Regions from separate parts of the Bradyrhizobium sp. cf659 genome, predicted to be linked through region 1. Evidence: predicted binding sites of a transcription regulator. Region 1 holds the regulator's gene; each other region holds the start of a gene.

Region 1 (5,367 bases):
GACGCGACACCGTCCGAGGCGGACATGCAGGCCGAGGATTGAGCGGACGGGCTACAGGTACCAGGCCAGCACGGCGTCGAGCCCTGTGGCCCCGATCACCGGCAGGGCCACCATCTGGCTCAGTCCAGACGCGCGGGCCTCCGCGGCCGCGGCTGAGCGGTCATGCGCGAGATCGTCGTTGAGTGCGGGCATGCCGGTGGCCCAGGCTCCGCCGATGCTGCCTTCACCCCTGGCGATGGATTTGTCCGCGTAGAGCGCGGCGAGGTCGGTCTGCGCGCTGCAATCGCCGGCGCGAAAGACCAGCGCTGAGCGGGCCTCGTTCGGCACCCAGATCTCGAAGCGCCGCGCAATCGGCGTCGCCTGCGCGGAGAGGAAGGTCAGCACCCAGGTCTGGTCGGTGCCGGTCCGGTAGGGCACGCCGACGCCGAGATTGATTCCGACTTCGGCAGCCTCTTCCCAGCGCAGAAAACTTTTGGCGTTGTGCAGATCCTTGATGATCAGCGGCAGACCCGCTTTCCAGGTGCGTCCGGGCAGGCCGAAGCCGCGGGGAAACCTGGTGTGGCGGGAGTTGAATTCGAACATGTCGGCGGTGCCATAGTAGCCGTCGACGAGCCCCATCTCGTGGGAGATATCGGGATCATTGTGCCAGAGCTCGATCGCGCCGACATGCGCCTCGTCGTCGCCGCAGAACAGCACCATGACGGCCTGCAAGAATTCGCCTGAAAACACCGGCACCGCCACGCCGCAGGTGAGGCCGGCCGCGAGCGCCTGATCGGTCCGCTTGAAATAGGAGTTGGCGAATTTGGTGAGGATCACGGGATGGCCGCTGGCCCAGGCCTTGCCGGGAAGGCCCTCGTCGTATCCGAAGCGCAAGTTCTCGCTCACCGCCTTGAACGCGGACAGCCCTTCGCCATAGAGGCCGCCGCCGAATTCCAGCCGCATGCGCGTCCGGTCGGGCACCCAGAGTTCAACGACGCGAATGAAGGTTTTCATCGACCGTGTCCGCCGCCTCGAGCCAATGACAGCATCGGCGATCTGGCCGCGGAACGGACGTTCAAAATTCAGGCAGGGCCGCGCAAACTTCGTGCGACGGGGAGCCGCGGGGGGCTCGGCAGATTGGATTCTCAGGACGCAAACCATACCGGGTCGCCGGCCACGGCCGGCGATGGCGATTTCAATCCTGGCCCCGACCCGCGAGCCGGGGTTGCTACGTCAGCCGATCGGCAGGCGGGTGACGGTCGGCCGACCATCGGCGGTGACCTGCGGCTTGTGCTCGCGTTCGCCGACGGGCTGGGTCACCGGCAACTGCAGCACGGTCGCGCGCTGGCCTTCGACGAGCTGCGTCACCAGTACGTATTTGCCGTCGGGGAATTCGATCGCGTCGTGATGGCGATCGGGAATGTGCGGATCGATCTTGCCGAACTTGCCGACACGCGAGTTGATGGTGCGCGTCCAGATCCAGCGATTGTCGTAGCGGACGTTGTCGGCGAAGGCGAGCTCCGTCCCCGGCAGCAGGCAGACCGCGACGGACATGTCGGCTTCGGAGGCGAAGCCGCGCGTCGAGGTGCCTCGGAAGGTGGTCGTGACGATCGTCTCGCCGACTTCCGCGGGACGCGTCGCGACGGCATGCAGGCTGTAGTCACACATCGGGTGCTCCTCATTCGAAGATAGCAACCCGCACCTCCTTCGGAGGCACAGGCCTCTATCAGAGTGGAAGCATGTTAGCGTCTTCTCGGTTGTAGGCAAATCTGCGGCTTAGGTCCGCGCGCTGCCATCACAATATCTTTTTCAAATGCACGAGGAACAAAGTCCGCTCTCGTGCATTTGGCGTGCGTCTCCGTCAGCGACCAGCAGGTGCCGACCAGCCCGAATATTGCCAGGCGGGTTGCGACGGCTGCGCGACGGCGTTGCGGGCATTGCGCAATTGCTCGCTCGTCGTCGGCGGCGTTGCCTTGCGGACTTGGTGTGACTGTGCGGCGAAGGCTTGCGACGCCGATGCTGCGATCAGCGTCATCGTGACGGCGCTCAAAACGATCTTGCGCATGATGGTCTCCTCGATTTCCAGCGCCGCGAAGCGATGAGGGCTTCGTGCGGCGTGCCGAGGATGTAGCGCTGGAGAAGGGGCCGGATAATCTGTGCAAAACCAGAAAGACTATCCAGCCGGAGCGGACAATCGTCCGCTCCAATCGTCAACGCGCGGGTCGCCAACCGGCGGGGCGCGCTCAGTACTTGCGGTACAGGCCGATCAGCTTGCCCTGAATCTTCACCCGGTTGGGCGGCAGGATGCGGACCTCATAGGCCGCATTGGCGGGCTCGAGCGCGATCGAGGCACCGCGGCGGCGGAAGCGCTTCAGCGTCGCTTCCTCGTCGTCGATCAGCGCCACCACGATGTCGCCGGTGTCGGCGCTCTCGTTGCGCTGGATCAGCGCCATATCGCCGTCGAGGATGCCGGCTTCGACCATCGAGTCGCCGCGCACTTCGAGCGCGTAGTGCTCGCCCGAACCGAGCATGTCAGGCGGTACGCTGATGGTGTGGCTGCGGGTCTGCAGCGCTTCGATCGGCGTGCCGGCCGCGATGCGGCCCATCACCGGCACCGCGACGGGGCGCTCGCCCTCTTCCACGGACGCGCTGGAGCTCGCTCGCACCTTGCCGAGATTGCCCTCGATGACGCTCGGCGTGAAGCCACGCCGGCTGCCGGCGGCGGCCTGGAGCTCGGGCAGCTTGATCACCTCGATCGCGCGGGCCCGGTTGGGCAGACGCCGGATGAAGCCGCGCTCCTCCAATGCGGTGATCAGGCGATGGATGCCTGACTTCGAGCGCAGGTCGAGCGCGTCCTTCATCTCGTCGAAGGAGGGCGGCACGCCGCTTTCCTTCAAACGCTCGCTGATGAATCGCAGAAGCTCGTATTGTTTGCGCGTTAACATCTCGACCAAATCCCCCGGTTGATGTCGTTCGATTCCGAGACGGTGAATTCAGCGGCGAGCCGCCAGATGCTCGAAACAAATCATGAACGGACACTATATGTTCGATATGTGTTCCGCAACTGCTTAATTTACCGTGAACGCGACAAAGTTCGCGGAACGCGCATGACCAGCGGGTTCAGGCGGGCAGTCGCAGCACCTCGCAAGGCGTGCCGGCCTCGGCCTTGGGTGCGAACGGCGCGCGCACGAGAAGTGCCTGTGCCGCAGCGAGATTCGCAAGCAGTGAGGAATCCTGATGATCGACGGGAAGGGCGACAAGCGTGCCGTCGTCGCGCCGCTCCAGACGTGCGCGCAGATAATCTTCGCGCTGGTCATTGGCACCGAGGTCGCGGCCGAGCACGGCGCGCTCGCGACGATGATGAATCACGGCGCGGCCCGACAGAGCGCGAATCAACGGCACCATGAACAGGAAGGCGCACACATAGGACGACACGGGATTGCCGGGCAGGCCGATCACACCCATCGTTCCTAACCGGCCGTGCATCATCGGCTTGCCCGGCCGCATCGCGATCTTCCAGAACGCCATCGCGATGCCTTCGTCCCTCAGCGCCTGCTGGACCAGATCGTGGTCGCCGACCGAGGCGCCGCCGGTCGTAATCAGGATATCGGCGCCGCTTTCGCGGGCACGGCGGATGCCGGCGGTGGTGGCCTCCAGCGTATCAGCGGCAACACCGAGGTCGACGGTATCTGCGCCCTCCTGGCGGGCGAGCGCGTGCAGGGCGTAGCCGTTGGAATAGACGATCTGGCCGGCACCCGGTGTGGTGCCTGGCATCACCAGCTCGTCGCCGGTGGCGAGGATCGCGACCTTTGGGCGGCGGCGGATGGGGAGGTGCGGGTGATTCATCCCGGCGGCGAGTGCGAGGTCGCGCTCGGTGAGCCGGGTTCCCTTGCGCAGGAGCACGTCGCCCTCGGAGAAGTCGACGCCGGCGGGACGGATGTGCCGCCCCGTGACGGCGGCTTGCTTGATCGTGATGCGCCTGCCGTCGGCGACCGTGTCCTCCTGGATCACGACCGCGTCCGCGCCAGCCGGAACGACGCCGCCGGTGAAGATTCGCATCGCTTCGCCGACGCCGACCGATCCCGCAAACGGCCGGCCCGCCGCGATCTCGCCGATCACGGTGAGCTGTGCGTCGACCTTGGCTGCATCGGCCGCGCGCACGGCGTAGCCGTCCATCGCCGACATCGCCTCCGGCGGCTGCGTACGCCGCGCCGCGACGTCGCGCGCGAGCACCCGGTGGTAGGCCTCGTCGAGTGGAATCATCTCTTCAGGCAACGGCTCCACGCCGGCCAGCACCGCGGCGAGCGCGTCAGAAACCGGCATCAAGGCCACGGGGAAGACTCCTGCAAGGCACGTTCGGGTGAATGAACGGCGAACGTTCTATCCGAGTGCGGGCGCGGAGGCAAAACAGCGACGAGGCAGGATAATTCATCCCGTCGCTCGGCCGCTCTTCTATGGAGAACGCCAAGTGCGGCGCGGCATCATCCGGACGATCGGAAAGACCGGTACGAGTGTGGCCATGGCAAGGACGATAGTGACGAGAGCCACGGCCAGCATCGGTCAACGACCGGACTGCCGGCCCGGACGGGCGTCCGGCGCCACATCGGGAGCTTTGGGGCCTTGATCCTTGTCGGGCAGCGGATCGGCCTGGGATTTCAGGTCGGCGGCCTTGCTGATCAGCTTGGCGGAAAGGTCAGAATCCGACGTCGTTCTGGCGAATTCGAGCAGAAGAGAGGCCTGTTTGGTGAGGTAGGTCTTGCCCAACACGATGATGCGTCCGTCCGTAGAAGTCCCAACGGACTCAAGAGTCCGGAAGCGGGCATTCCGTTCCCGGAACTCTGTATAAAAATATACAAAGTGATTTGTTTCCTCATCCCGGCCCAGATCGGATCCGGGGAACTCCCCGGTTTCACCCGCCGGCCGGTGTCTCTCGATCAGATTCCCAGCGCTTTGAGTGCATCGCCGACGTCGCGGGGCGAGGTCACATGCACCGCGGTCAATCCGCGCGCCCGCGCGCCCTCGACGTTTTCGGCGAGGTCGTCGAAGAACACGATGCGCCTGGCGGGCACGCCGATGGCCGCCACGACATGGTCGAAAGCCGCCGCGTCCGGTTTGCGCAGGCCGATGCTGGACGACAGATACAATTCGCGGAAATGGCCGAGCAGGCCGGCATACTCCTTCGAGAAATGGTCCACATGCGGCCGGTTGGTGTTGGAGAAGGCGTAGAGCGGCATCTGCTTCGCCGCACGCGGCAATAGCTCCGCGATATCAGGCATCTCGCCCGCGAAGATCGCGTTCCAGCCCTCGAGGAATTGCGCATCCGAGATGCCGATCCCGAGCGAGGCGCGCAGCGAGGCGAAATAGTCTTCGTCGCTGATCTTGCCGACC
Region 2 (5,367 bases), on a different contig from region 1:
GGCGTGCCGTCGATGAAGACGATGCGCGTGCCGATCAGCAGCTTTGGCTTGTGCAGCACCTTGTCATTGTCGAGCTCCTTGTAGGCCCGCACCACGCCGGCAAGCGTGTTGTGATCGGCAATGCCGATCGCGGGAATGCCGAGGATGCTCGCCTGATGCACATAGGCGCGCGGATCCGAGCCGCCGCGCAGGAACGAGAAGTTGGTGGTGATGCCGATCTCGGCATAAGCGGACGCGGTCATGCGAAGAGACCGTGCACATACCAGCCGGGAGGAACCGGCTTGCCGTCGTCGTCGAACACCTCTCCCTCGTAAAGACCGTCGCGAAAAATCCAGAAGCGCAGGCCTTCGGCATCCTCGATGCGGAAATAGTCCCGCGTGAACTGCTTGCCGTCCTGCCGCCACCATTCCATGGCGATGCGTTCGGGCCCTTCCACGCGCACCACCGCATGCAGTGCGCGGCGCCAGGTGAATTGATGCGGCGGACCATCAGGCACGGTCGCGAACGGCACCTTGATCGGCTCAGGCTTGTCGAACAGCCGCAACGGGCGCAGCGGCGGCTCGCTCTCGACACGTGCCGGCCATTCGGCCTGCATGGCGGCGGCGAGATGATGCTGCGCCGGCGCGGCCATCACCGCACATTCAGGGATATGCGTGTCCTGCGGCAGGTGCACGACGACGCGCTTGCCACCGATCCCCGCGGCGATGCGGTCGATCAGCGCGGCGAGCTCGTCATTGTCGTGGACATGGGCGTCGAGATCGCGCTGCTCCTGCACCACGATCTCGGTGCGGCTCGCCGACAGCCGCACCATGTCGAAGCCGAAGCCGGGATCGAGGGGATCGGCGAGCGCATCGAGCCGCTCGCGGAACAGGCGGTCGATGACGGCGCTTCGCGTCACCGGACGTCCGGTCTCGACCATGATCGCGCGCACCACGCCATCGGTGCGGAAGAAGGCGGCCTCCAGCCGCCGCGCGCCCTTGCCCTGCTTCTCCATGGACGCGATCAACGTGTCGGCGAGCCGCGACAGCGTCATCGCGATCATGGTGTCGGTCGCGATCGGCTCGGCAAAGCGCTTCTCCACGATGTAGTCAGGCAGCGGCTTTCGCGGATTGATCGGCGCATCGCCCTGCCCCAGCGCGTGCGCGAGCAGCGTGGAGAACCGCGCGCCGAACCGCGCCGTGATTTCGTGGGCGCTGCGCGATGCGACATCGCCGATGGTCTTCAGGCCGGCGCGGCGCAGGCCGGTGGTGATGGCCTCGCCCGCGCCGAGCGCGGACACCGGCAGCCGGCTGATCGCCTCCGCCTCCCCGCCATCGGCGACGATGGTGCCTGTGACCTGCCGCGTCAGCGTGCGCGCGCAGACCGAGGTGCCGGCAATCGCCGCGCTGACGGCAAAGCCTTGCCGGCCGAGCGCGCGAACCAGCGTCTGCAACAGCGCGGCTTCCCCGCCGAACAGATGCGCGCAGCCGGTGATGTCGAGAAACAGCCCGTGCGGCGGATCGAGCGCAACCAGCGGCGTGAAGCGGTCGCACCAGTCGGCGATGTCGCTCAGTGTCTTCGCATCGGCGACGACATCGGCATCGAACACCCGCAAGTCCGGGCACATCGCCCGGGCATTGGCCAAGGGCTGGCCAATATGCAGCCCGAGACGCGACGCCGCATCGTCGAGCGCATGGATCACCAGCGCATTGGTGTCCTTGATGACGACGACGCTTGGCTCGTTGTCCTTATGCAGTCCGGCGCTGCCAAGAAACCGCTGGATCCGGTCGATGGGCAGGCGCGGCAGCCACAGGCTGAGGATACGACGACGGTTCACTGAACTGGCACTCATCACATTTCCATTCCATGATCCACCGGCCGCATGGGCCATGACGATTACGCAACAGCTCGGCATCGAAGCGCGGCGCGCCCCAGGCACTCCACATCGAGCCCGGCGGCGAATGCGCCGCACGCAGCATCCATCGTGTCTCCGCGGTCGAGGGCAGCGGCTGCGCGGCCATCCGCAGCAGCAGGCCGGTGACGCCGGAGCCTTGCGCGGCCAGCGTCAGCTTGCGGCTCGCCACGAGATCGAACTGCCGCGTCTCGCCCCAGAGCTCGAGCACGACCGCGCCGAGCGCATCGCAGGCGAGTGCATCGGCCGAAGTGCGCAGCGCACTCTCCACATCGGCCGCACGCACCATCACCACGCGGCGCGGGTCGAGGCCGAGCTCGGCGAGCCCGCTCATCGACAGCGCGCCGGCTTCCAGTTCCGAAAAATCCTGCCGCACCCACAGCAGCGGCCGGCGCGCGGTCACGCGTCCCGCAACGCCCATGACAAACCCGGTCGCGGCGGCGCCCTGGCGCCCCTCGCAAAACACCTCGTGGATCGCCGCACGCGCAAGCCCGCCCTTCAGCGCGCTGTCGACCTCGCCGTGGCCAAGCGCGACGCGATCGTGCTGATGCACGACCTCCGCCGTCTCGATGCGCTCGATCTGGCCGCGCAAGGTCGCAAGCGCGCTCATGCGTGCGCCGCTCATGCTCGCCGCTCCTTTGAGATGAGTGCCGTGGCTCAAAAATAAGAACCCGTGGCTGGCTCATTTGTTCATGATATGTTCTAATATAAAGCTAACGGCGCCCTGGGAGTCAATCGAATTGGCGCGCCTTCGGATTCATGAGCGGAATCAAGAGGATTCGAGTGCCATGTACCTCGTCACCCTGGACAGCGAGACCGATTTTGACGGCTGGCGCAAAGCCGCACGCGCATTCGCCCTGCATCACGTCGCCCCGGCGGACGTGGTGTGGCACGTGCAAGGCCAGACGGACGACCAGATGCCCCCCGGCCTGTCCGAAGCGCCGAGCCTTCCGCCGATCGAGACCGAGAGCACGTTCACCGTGCCGGCCCATTTCATCGAGCTTGCCCGCGTCGCGATCCTGCATCGTGGCGGCGAGCGTTTTGCGCTGCTCTATCGCCTGCTCTGGCGGTTGAAGGCCGATCACGACCTGCTCGCAACGATGAGTGATCCCGACGTGGCGCAGGCAACCGCGATGGCTGGCAGCGTGCAGCGCGATACGCAGCGGATGCGCGATCTCGTCCGCTTCCGCGAGATCGGGCGCGAGCAGAAGGCGCATTACGCCGCCTGGTTCGAGCCGGAGCATCACATCGTCGCATTCGCCGCGCCGTTCTTCGCGCGTCGTTTTGCCGACATGCCCTGGTCGATCCTCACGCCTGACGTTTGTGCCCATTGGAACGGTCACGCGATCTCCTTCACGCCTGGGATCAGCCGGGCGGAGTGGCCGGCCCCAGGCCGCCTGGAGGAAACCTGGCGGCGCCATTTCCAACCCGACCGGCTGACGACGACTGACGCGCCGGTGAAGCGCCGGAGGAACCTCCAGGACGCATCGACACTTGGATCGATACTTGGACCCCTGCTCGCCGATGCCGAACGCTGGACCGGCGGACGGATCTCTCCACGTCCGGAAGCCATCATGGGACACAAAGCAGCCGCCAACGATCTCGAAGCGCTCCGCGAGGAGGCCGCGCATTGCCGTGCCTGCCCGCTCTACAAGGACGCGACGCAAACCGTGTTCGGCGAAGGGCCGAAAGACGCCACCATCATGCTGGTCGGCGAGCAGCCCGGCGACAAGGAAGACCTCGCCGGCCATCCCTTCGTCGGCCCCGCCGGCCAGATGCTCGACCGCGCGCTGGAGGAAGCCGGCGTCGATCGCAAGAAGGTCTATGTCACCAACGCGGTCAAACACTTCAAATTCGTGCCGCGCAGAAAAATCCGCCTGCATCAGAAGCCGAATACACAGGAGATCCGGGCATGCCGGCAATGGTATGAGCGGGAGCTGGCGGCCGTTCAACCCGATCTCGTCGTGGCGATGGGCGCCACCGCCGCACAAAGCGTGTTCGGCAAGATCACCCCAATCGGCAAGACCCGCGGCCGGCTGATCGACCTTCCCGACGGTTGCAAGGCTTTGGTGACGGTGCACCCGTCCTATCTGCTGCGGCTGCCCGATCCGGAGGCCAAGGTGCTGGAATATCAGCGCTTTGTCGAAGATCTGAAGATCGCGGCCAACTTGCAGAAGAAATCCGCGCGCGCCGCCTAAATCGCCTAAATAGCGGCGGGAAAACGCCTTTCAACCGCCGCTTGTCATCCAGCCTTCAAATCCATCGCGGACAATACCCTTACCTGAAAGTTAAGGGGCGTCCTGACATGACCGATGTAGCATTCGACCGCGCGGTAGCCGATCCCGCGCCGATCCAGCCGGCCTCGCGGCCAAATCTCGACAAGGGCTTCAATCCGCTGACGATGATCCTGTTCTTCGGCATCCTCGCCGCGGGCCTGCTGTTCGTCGCCTACAGCATCTATGCCGACGTCAACGCGACCGGCACGCGGGTGACGACCTTCCTGCCCTACATCCTGCTGTTCGTCGCGCTGCTGATCGCGCTCGGCTTCGAATTCGTCAACGGCTTCCACGACACCGCCAACGCGGTGGCGACCGTGATCTACACCCATTCGCTGCCGGCCGAAGTCGCCGTGATGTGGTCGGGCTTCTTCAACTTCCTCGGCGTGCTCCTGTCCTCCGGCGCGGTCGCCTTCGGCATCGTCTCGCTGCTGCCGGTCGAGCTGATCCTTCAGGTCGGCTCCAGCGCCGGTTTCGCGATGGTGTTCGCGCTTCTGATCGCCGCGATCCTGTGGAATCTCGGCACCTGGTTCTTCGGCCTGCCCGCCTCGTCCTCGCATACGCTGATCGGCTCGATCATCGGCGTCGGCATCGCCAACGCCGTCATGCGCGGCCGCGACGGCACCTCGGGCGTGGACTGGAGCAAGGCGACCGAGATCGGCTACGCGCTGCTGCTGTCGCCGCTGTTTGGCTTCATCTGCGCCGCTGTGCTGTTGCTGCTCCTCAAATTCGTCGTGCGCAACCCGGCACTCTATTCTGCGCCCGAAGGCAACAAGGCGCCGCCGCTCTGGATCCGCGGCCTGCTGATCGCGACCTGCACCGGCGTCAGCTTCGCCCACGGCTCCAATGACGGCCAGAAGGGCATGGGCCTGATCATGCTGATCCTGATCGGCACCGTGCCGACCGCCTACGCGCTCAACCGCGCGCTGCCGGAATCCCAGGTCGCCCAGTTCCAGAAGACCTCGGAGGCCGCCTCCAAGGTGATCTCGGCCAAGGGCGCCGGCCACAGCATCATCGGCGATCCCCGTCCGGCGGTGACGCAGTACATCGCGCTGCATCACATCAACGAGGGCACCTATCCCTCGCTCGCCGTGCTGGTGAAGGATGTCGGCGACCAGGTCGCCAAATACGGCACGCTGAACAAGGTGCCGGCGGAAGCCGTCGGCAACACCCGCAACGACATGTACCTGACCTCGGAAG
Region 3 (5,367 bases), 130 kb from region 1:
GAACTTGCCCGTGTAGCTCCTTGGCGCCTTCGCGATGTCTTCCGGCGGGCCCCAGGCGACGATCTCGCCGCCGCCGTCGCCGCCTTCGGGGCCGAGGTCGATCACCCAGTCGGCGGTCTTGATGACTTCGAGATTGTGCTCGATGACGACGACGGTGTTGCCCTGTGCGACCAGCTCGTGCAGCACCTCCAGCAGCTTCTTGACGTCGTGGAAGTGCAGGCCGGTGGTCGGCTCGTCCAGGATGTAGAGCGTGCGGCCGGTGGCGCGCTTGGACAGCTCCTTGGCGAGCTTGACGCGCTGGGCTTCGCCGCCCGACAGGGTGGTGGCCTGCTGGCCGACATGGATGTAATCGAGGCCGACGCGGTGCAGGGTCTGGAACGTCTCGCGCACGCGCGGCACCGCCTTGAAGAAGTCGGCGGCTTCCTCGACGGTCATGTCGAGCACGTCGGCGATGCTCTTGCCCTTGAACAGGACTTCGAGCGTCTCGCGGTTGTAGCGCTTGCCCTTGCAGACGTCGCAGGTGACGTAGACGTCGGGCAGGAAGTGCATCTCGATCTTGATGACGCCGTCGCCCTGGCAGGCCTCGCAGCGGCCGCCCTTGACGTTGAAGGAGAAGCGGCCGGGCTCGTAGCCGCGCGCCTTGGCTTCGGGCAGGCCGGCGAACCATTCACGGATCGGCGTGAAGGCGCCGGTGTAGGTCGCGGGGTTCGAGCGCGGGGTGCGGCCGATCGGCGACTGGTCGATGTCGATGATCTTGTCGATGTGCTCGAGGCCCTCGATGCGGTCGTGCGGCGCGGCGCCTTCGCTGGCATTGTTCAGCTTGCGGGCGATGGCGCGGTAGAGCGTGTCGATCAGCAGCGTCGACTTGCCGCCGCCGGAGACGCCGGTGACGCAGGTGAACAGGCCGAGCGGAATCTCGGCGGTGACGTTCTTGAGGTTATTGCCGCGCGCGTTGACCACCTTGATGGTGCGGCGATGGTTCGGCGGACGCCGCTCCGGCACCTCGACCTCGAGCTCGCCGGTCAGGTATTTCCCGGTCAGCGATTTCGGATTGCGCATGATCTCGGCGGGCGTGCCTTCGGCGACGATGTGGCCGCCATGCATGCCGGCGCCGGGGCCGATGTCGAGCACGTAGTCGGCGAGGCGAATGGCGTCCTCGTCATGCTCGACCACGACCACGGTGTTGCCGAGGTCGCGCAAGCGCTTGAGGGTGTCGAGCAGGCGCGCGTTGTCGCGCTGATGCAGGCCGATCGAGGGCTCGTCCAGCACGTAGAGCACGCCGGTCAGTCCCGAGCCGATCTGCGAGGCCAGGCGGATGCGCTGGCTCTCGCCGCCCGACAGCGTGCCGGAGGAGCGGGAGAGGGTGAGGTAGTTGAGGCCGACGTCGAGCAGGAAGGTGAGGCGCTCGCGGATCTCCTTGAGGATGCGGCCGGCGATCTCGTTCTGCTGCTTGTTCAGCGCCTCCGGCACGGTCTCGAACCATTCGCCGGCCTTCCTGACCGACAGCTCCGAGATCTCGCCGATATGCTTGGTGCCGACCTTGACGCAGAGCGCCTCGGGCTTGAGCCGGAAGCCGTTGCAGGCGCCGCAGGGCACGTCGTGGAAATACTTCGCCAGCTCCTCGCGCGCCCACTCGCTCTCGGTCTCGCGGTAGCGGCGGTTGATGTTGGTGATGACGCCCTCGAACGGCTTCTTGGTGTCGTAGGAGCGGACGCCATCCTCGTAGGAGAACTTGATCTCGTCCTCGCCCGAGCCGTGGAGGATCGCGTCTCTCGTCTTCTTGGGCAGATCCTTCCATTTGGTGGTCAGCGTGAACTTGTAGTGCTTGCCGAGCGCCGTCAGCGTCTGAACGTAGTAGGGAGACGACGACTTGGCCCAGGGCGCGATCGCGCCCTTGCCAATGGCGAGCTCCTTGTCGGGGATGACGAGATCCTCGTCGACATGCTGCTCGACGCCGAGGCCGCCGCAGGCAGGACACGCGCCATAGGGATTGTTGAACGAGAACAGGCGCGGCTCGATCTCGGGGATCGTGAAGCCGGACACCGGGCAGGCGAACTTTTCCGAGAACAGGATGCGCTCGGGTCCGCTCTTGTCGTGGATCTTCGCGGTCTTCTTCTTTTCCTCGGCCGGCGCCGCCGCGGGCGCATCGGCGAACTCGACGACGGCAAGGCCCTCGGCGAGCTTCAGCGCGGTCTCAAAGCTTTCGGCGAGACGCTGGCCGATGTCGGCGCGCACCACGATGCGGTCGACGACGACGTCGATGTCGTGCGGAAACTTCTTGTCCAGTGTCGGCGCTTCCGCGAGCTCATGGAAGGTGCCGTCGATCTTGACGCGCTGAAAGCCCTTCTTGAGCCATTCGGCGAGCTCCTTGCGGTACTCGCCCTTGCGGCCGCGCACGACGGGAGCGAGCAGATAGAGGCGCGTGCCCTCGGGCAGCGCCAGCACGCGGTCCACCATCTGCGAGACGGTCTGGCTCTCGATCGGCAGGCCGGTGGCGGGCGAATAGGGCACGCCGACGCGCGCCCAGAGCAGGCGCATGTAGTCGTAGATCTCGGTGACCGTGCCGACGGTGGAGCGCGGATTCTTCGATGTCGTCTTCTGCTCGATCGAGATCGCCGGCGACAGGCCGTCGATCTGGTCCACGTCAGGCTTCTGCATCATCTCCAGGAACTGGCGTGCATAGGCCGACAGCGATTCGACGTAGCGGCGCTGGCCCTCGGCATAGATGGTGTCGAAGGCGAGCGAGGATTTGCCGGAGCCGGACAGGCCGGTGAACACCACGAGCTTGTCGCGGGGAATCTCGACGTCGATGTTCTTGAGGTTGTGCTCGCGCGCGCCACGGATCGTAATTGCGCGCAGGCTGGAGCCCGCGTTCTGTTGTTGGCGCTTCGCCTTGATCACTTCATCCATCCCGGTGTCCTCAGGGAATCCCAAAGACGCGCGGCCGCGCCGAGGGTGAAGGCGCGCTTTGCCCGGAACCGGGATCGGCGCCGATGGGGTTGCCAGCGAACGTAGGAAGAACGGCGACGGATTTCCAGTGCGAGTTGCGAATCGTCAACGGATTGTTGGCGTGCTGGCGGCATCTGGCAGCAGCAGAGCGTGCGGAACTGCGCTGAATGTACCGCCAAAACAAAAAGGCCGGCGCGAGGCCGGCCTTTCGTGACGATGTGACGTCGGTGGCGAAGCTCAGTACTTTGCCACGACCGGGCCGCCGAAGGTGTAGTTGAGGCGGACAGTGCCCATGTCGACGTCCTGCTTGATGCGGTCGATGCGGTCGTTGGCGCCGAGAACCGTAAAGCTGACATCGCGGCCGCCCATGAACAGATGGTCGTATTCGATCGCAACGGACCAGTTCGGCGCGAAGCCGAATTCGAGGCCGGTGCCGACCGCGCCACCCCAGCGCGTCTCGCTGGCGCTGTCGATGACCACGCCGCCGAACAGGCCGTTGTATTTGGCGTGCGTGACGGCCGCGCCACCCTTCACGTACCAGAGCACGTTGTTCCAGGCATAGCCGACCTGGCCGGTGAACAGGCCGAGCGCATCGATCTTGGTCTGGTTGACCAGCGGCGCGAGCGCTGCGGGCGAGCTCGTGTTCGAGCCCTTCAGGTCGGCCCAGTCGCCCTGAGCTTCGAGGCCGAATACCCAGCTGGCCGACTGCCAGCGATAACCGATTTGGCCACCGACGAGGCCGCCGGTCGCATTGTGACAGCCTTCAGCCGTAACGGGGATGGCCACGCCGAGGACCGAGTTGAGATCCCAGCAGTTGCGGCTCGAGGCGCCGCCGCCGTTGAGGCCGATATAGAAGCCGGACCAGTTGTAGACCGAGGCCACAGCGATCGGCGCCTTGGTATAGGGGCGGGCCGCCAGGTCGGCCGCCGAGGCAGGAGCCAACGCGCTGAGTGCGAGCAAACTGGCCGAAGCCAGCACAATCCTCTTCATTTCAAATTCCCCAGTTTCGTTTCTCTTTGTCGGCGAAAAGCAGCGGACCTAACGACCCAACTGATGGCATTGCTTTTACACCACTAAAGCCAAAGGTTGTGTCACCGAGGTGCCACACCTCTCCGAAAACGCTAGCGACCGGCTGGATTGGATACTTGGGCGCGAAAAACAAAAAGGCCGGCGCGAGGCCGGCCTTTCGTGACGATGTGACGTCGGTGGCGAAGATCAGTACTTCGCGACCACCGGGCCCCCGAAGTGATAGTTCACGCCGACCTGCACGGTGTGGAAGTTGAGCGTGCCGGTGGGGAGGGCGCCCGAGAAGTAGGTCTCGCCGCCGAGGCTGCGATAGAGGTACTCGCCCTTGACCGACCACTGCGGCGCGAAGAACGCTTCGACGCCCGCACCGACGGTCCAGCCGGAGTGCCACTTGCTGTCCGACGCGGTCACGCCGAGAGCGGAGAGGGAGATCTTGTTGTCGATCCAGGCGTAGCCGCCGGTGCCGTAGAACAGGACCTGGTTGACAGCGTAGCCGATGCGGCCGCGCACGGTGCCCATGGCATCGGTCTTCGAGGTCGCGGTTGCGGTCACAACGCCGAAGCCGGGGACAACGGTGGCGCCGGTCGCCGTAGCGCTGACGTCAGCCCAGGCGCCATCGGCCTCGATACCGAACACGACGTTGCCGGTCTGCCAGTTGTAGCCGGCGGTGCCGCCGACGAAGCCACCCTTCATCTTCGGGTCGCCCGAAGCGTTTTCCCAGGCGCCACCGCCAACGATACCGAGGTAGAAGCCGGTCCAGTTGTAGACCGAGGCCACAGCCACCGGAGCCTTCGTGTACGGGCGAGCCGCGAGATCAGCAGCCGACGCGGGGGCGGCCAGAGCGAACAAACAGGCCGAAGCCAACAAAACCTTCTTCATTTTCAACCTAATCCCAGTCCCAGTTTCTGTTGTGCCTTCCACGATAGGGAAGGGCATCGGACGCTGTGGTCCAACTGATGTCGTGCTTACACCAACAAAGCTGCAAGTTGTGTCTCTAAAAAGCCACAACAGACACAAAACGTAACGGTTATTGACTTATTGTTCCTCGAGGCCGTGAAGCAGCAAAAAGGCCGGCGCGAGGCCGGCCTTTCGTCAGAAGAAGCGCTGCTTGCGATCAGTACCTGGCGATCGCGGGGCCGCCCCAACGGTAGTTCACGCGGACGAGAGCCATATCGACGTCCTGGCTGACGCGTTCGGTCTGAACGAACGCGCCGGCGAAGTTGAAGTCGACGTTACGATCGCCAAGGAAGATGTGATTGTACTCGACGCCCACAGACCAGTTCGGGGCGAAGCCAAATTCGACACCCGCGCCGACCGTTCCACCCCAGCGGGTGTCGCGGGCCGAACCGAAGACAGTGCCTGCACCCACGAATCCTGGCGCGACGATGAGGT

What was found. Region 1 encodes LexA, which represses DNA repair genes until DNA is damaged. Its sites were predicted from a motif close to TGTTCNNNNTGTGTTCNG; they were not measured.
Region 2: a site for LexA is predicted at 2,579-2,596, ahead of BM118_RS27370 (ImuA family protein). Genes of this name have one in related genera too.
Region 3: a site for LexA is predicted at 3,006-3,023, ahead of uvrA (excinuclease ABC subunit UvrA). Genes of this name have one in related genera too.

What each region holds. Positions count from the first base shown of each region.
Region 1 covers NZ_FOQJ01000001.1:245,866-251,232, forward strand. Annotated here, with positions in the region: gene BM118_RS01190 (ComEC/Rec2 family competence protein) at 1-42, shown strand, start outside; gene BM118_RS01195 (GAF domain-containing protein) at 52-993, opposite strand; gene BM118_RS41055 (hypothetical protein) at 1,213-1,647, opposite strand; gene BM118_RS41060 (hypothetical protein) at 1,841-2,044, opposite strand; gene lexA (transcriptional repressor LexA) at 2,223-2,924, opposite strand; gene BM118_RS01215 (molybdopterin molybdotransferase MoeA) at 3,100-4,311, opposite strand; gene BM118_RS01220 (hypothetical protein) at 4,540-4,746, opposite strand; gene BM118_RS01225 (HAD family hydrolase) at 4,914-5,367, opposite strand, start outside.
Region 2 covers NZ_FOQJ01000007.1:348,189-353,555, forward strand. Annotated here, with positions in the region: gene BM118_RS27360 (error-prone DNA polymerase) at 1-242, opposite strand, end outside; gene BM118_RS27365 (Y-family DNA polymerase) at 239-1,831, opposite strand; gene BM118_RS27370 (ImuA family protein) at 1,728-2,516, opposite strand; gene BM118_RS27375 (UdgX family uracil-DNA binding protein) at 2,680-4,089, shown strand; gene BM118_RS27380 (inorganic phosphate transporter) at 4,197-5,367, shown strand, end outside.
Region 3 covers NZ_FOQJ01000001.1:371,907-377,273, forward strand. Annotated here, with positions in the region: gene uvrA (excinuclease ABC subunit UvrA) at 1-2,910, opposite strand, end outside; gene BM118_RS01845 (outer membrane protein) at 3,187-3,939, opposite strand; gene BM118_RS01850 (outer membrane protein) at 4,165-4,854, opposite strand; gene BM118_RS01855 (outer membrane protein) at 5,090-5,367, opposite strand, start outside.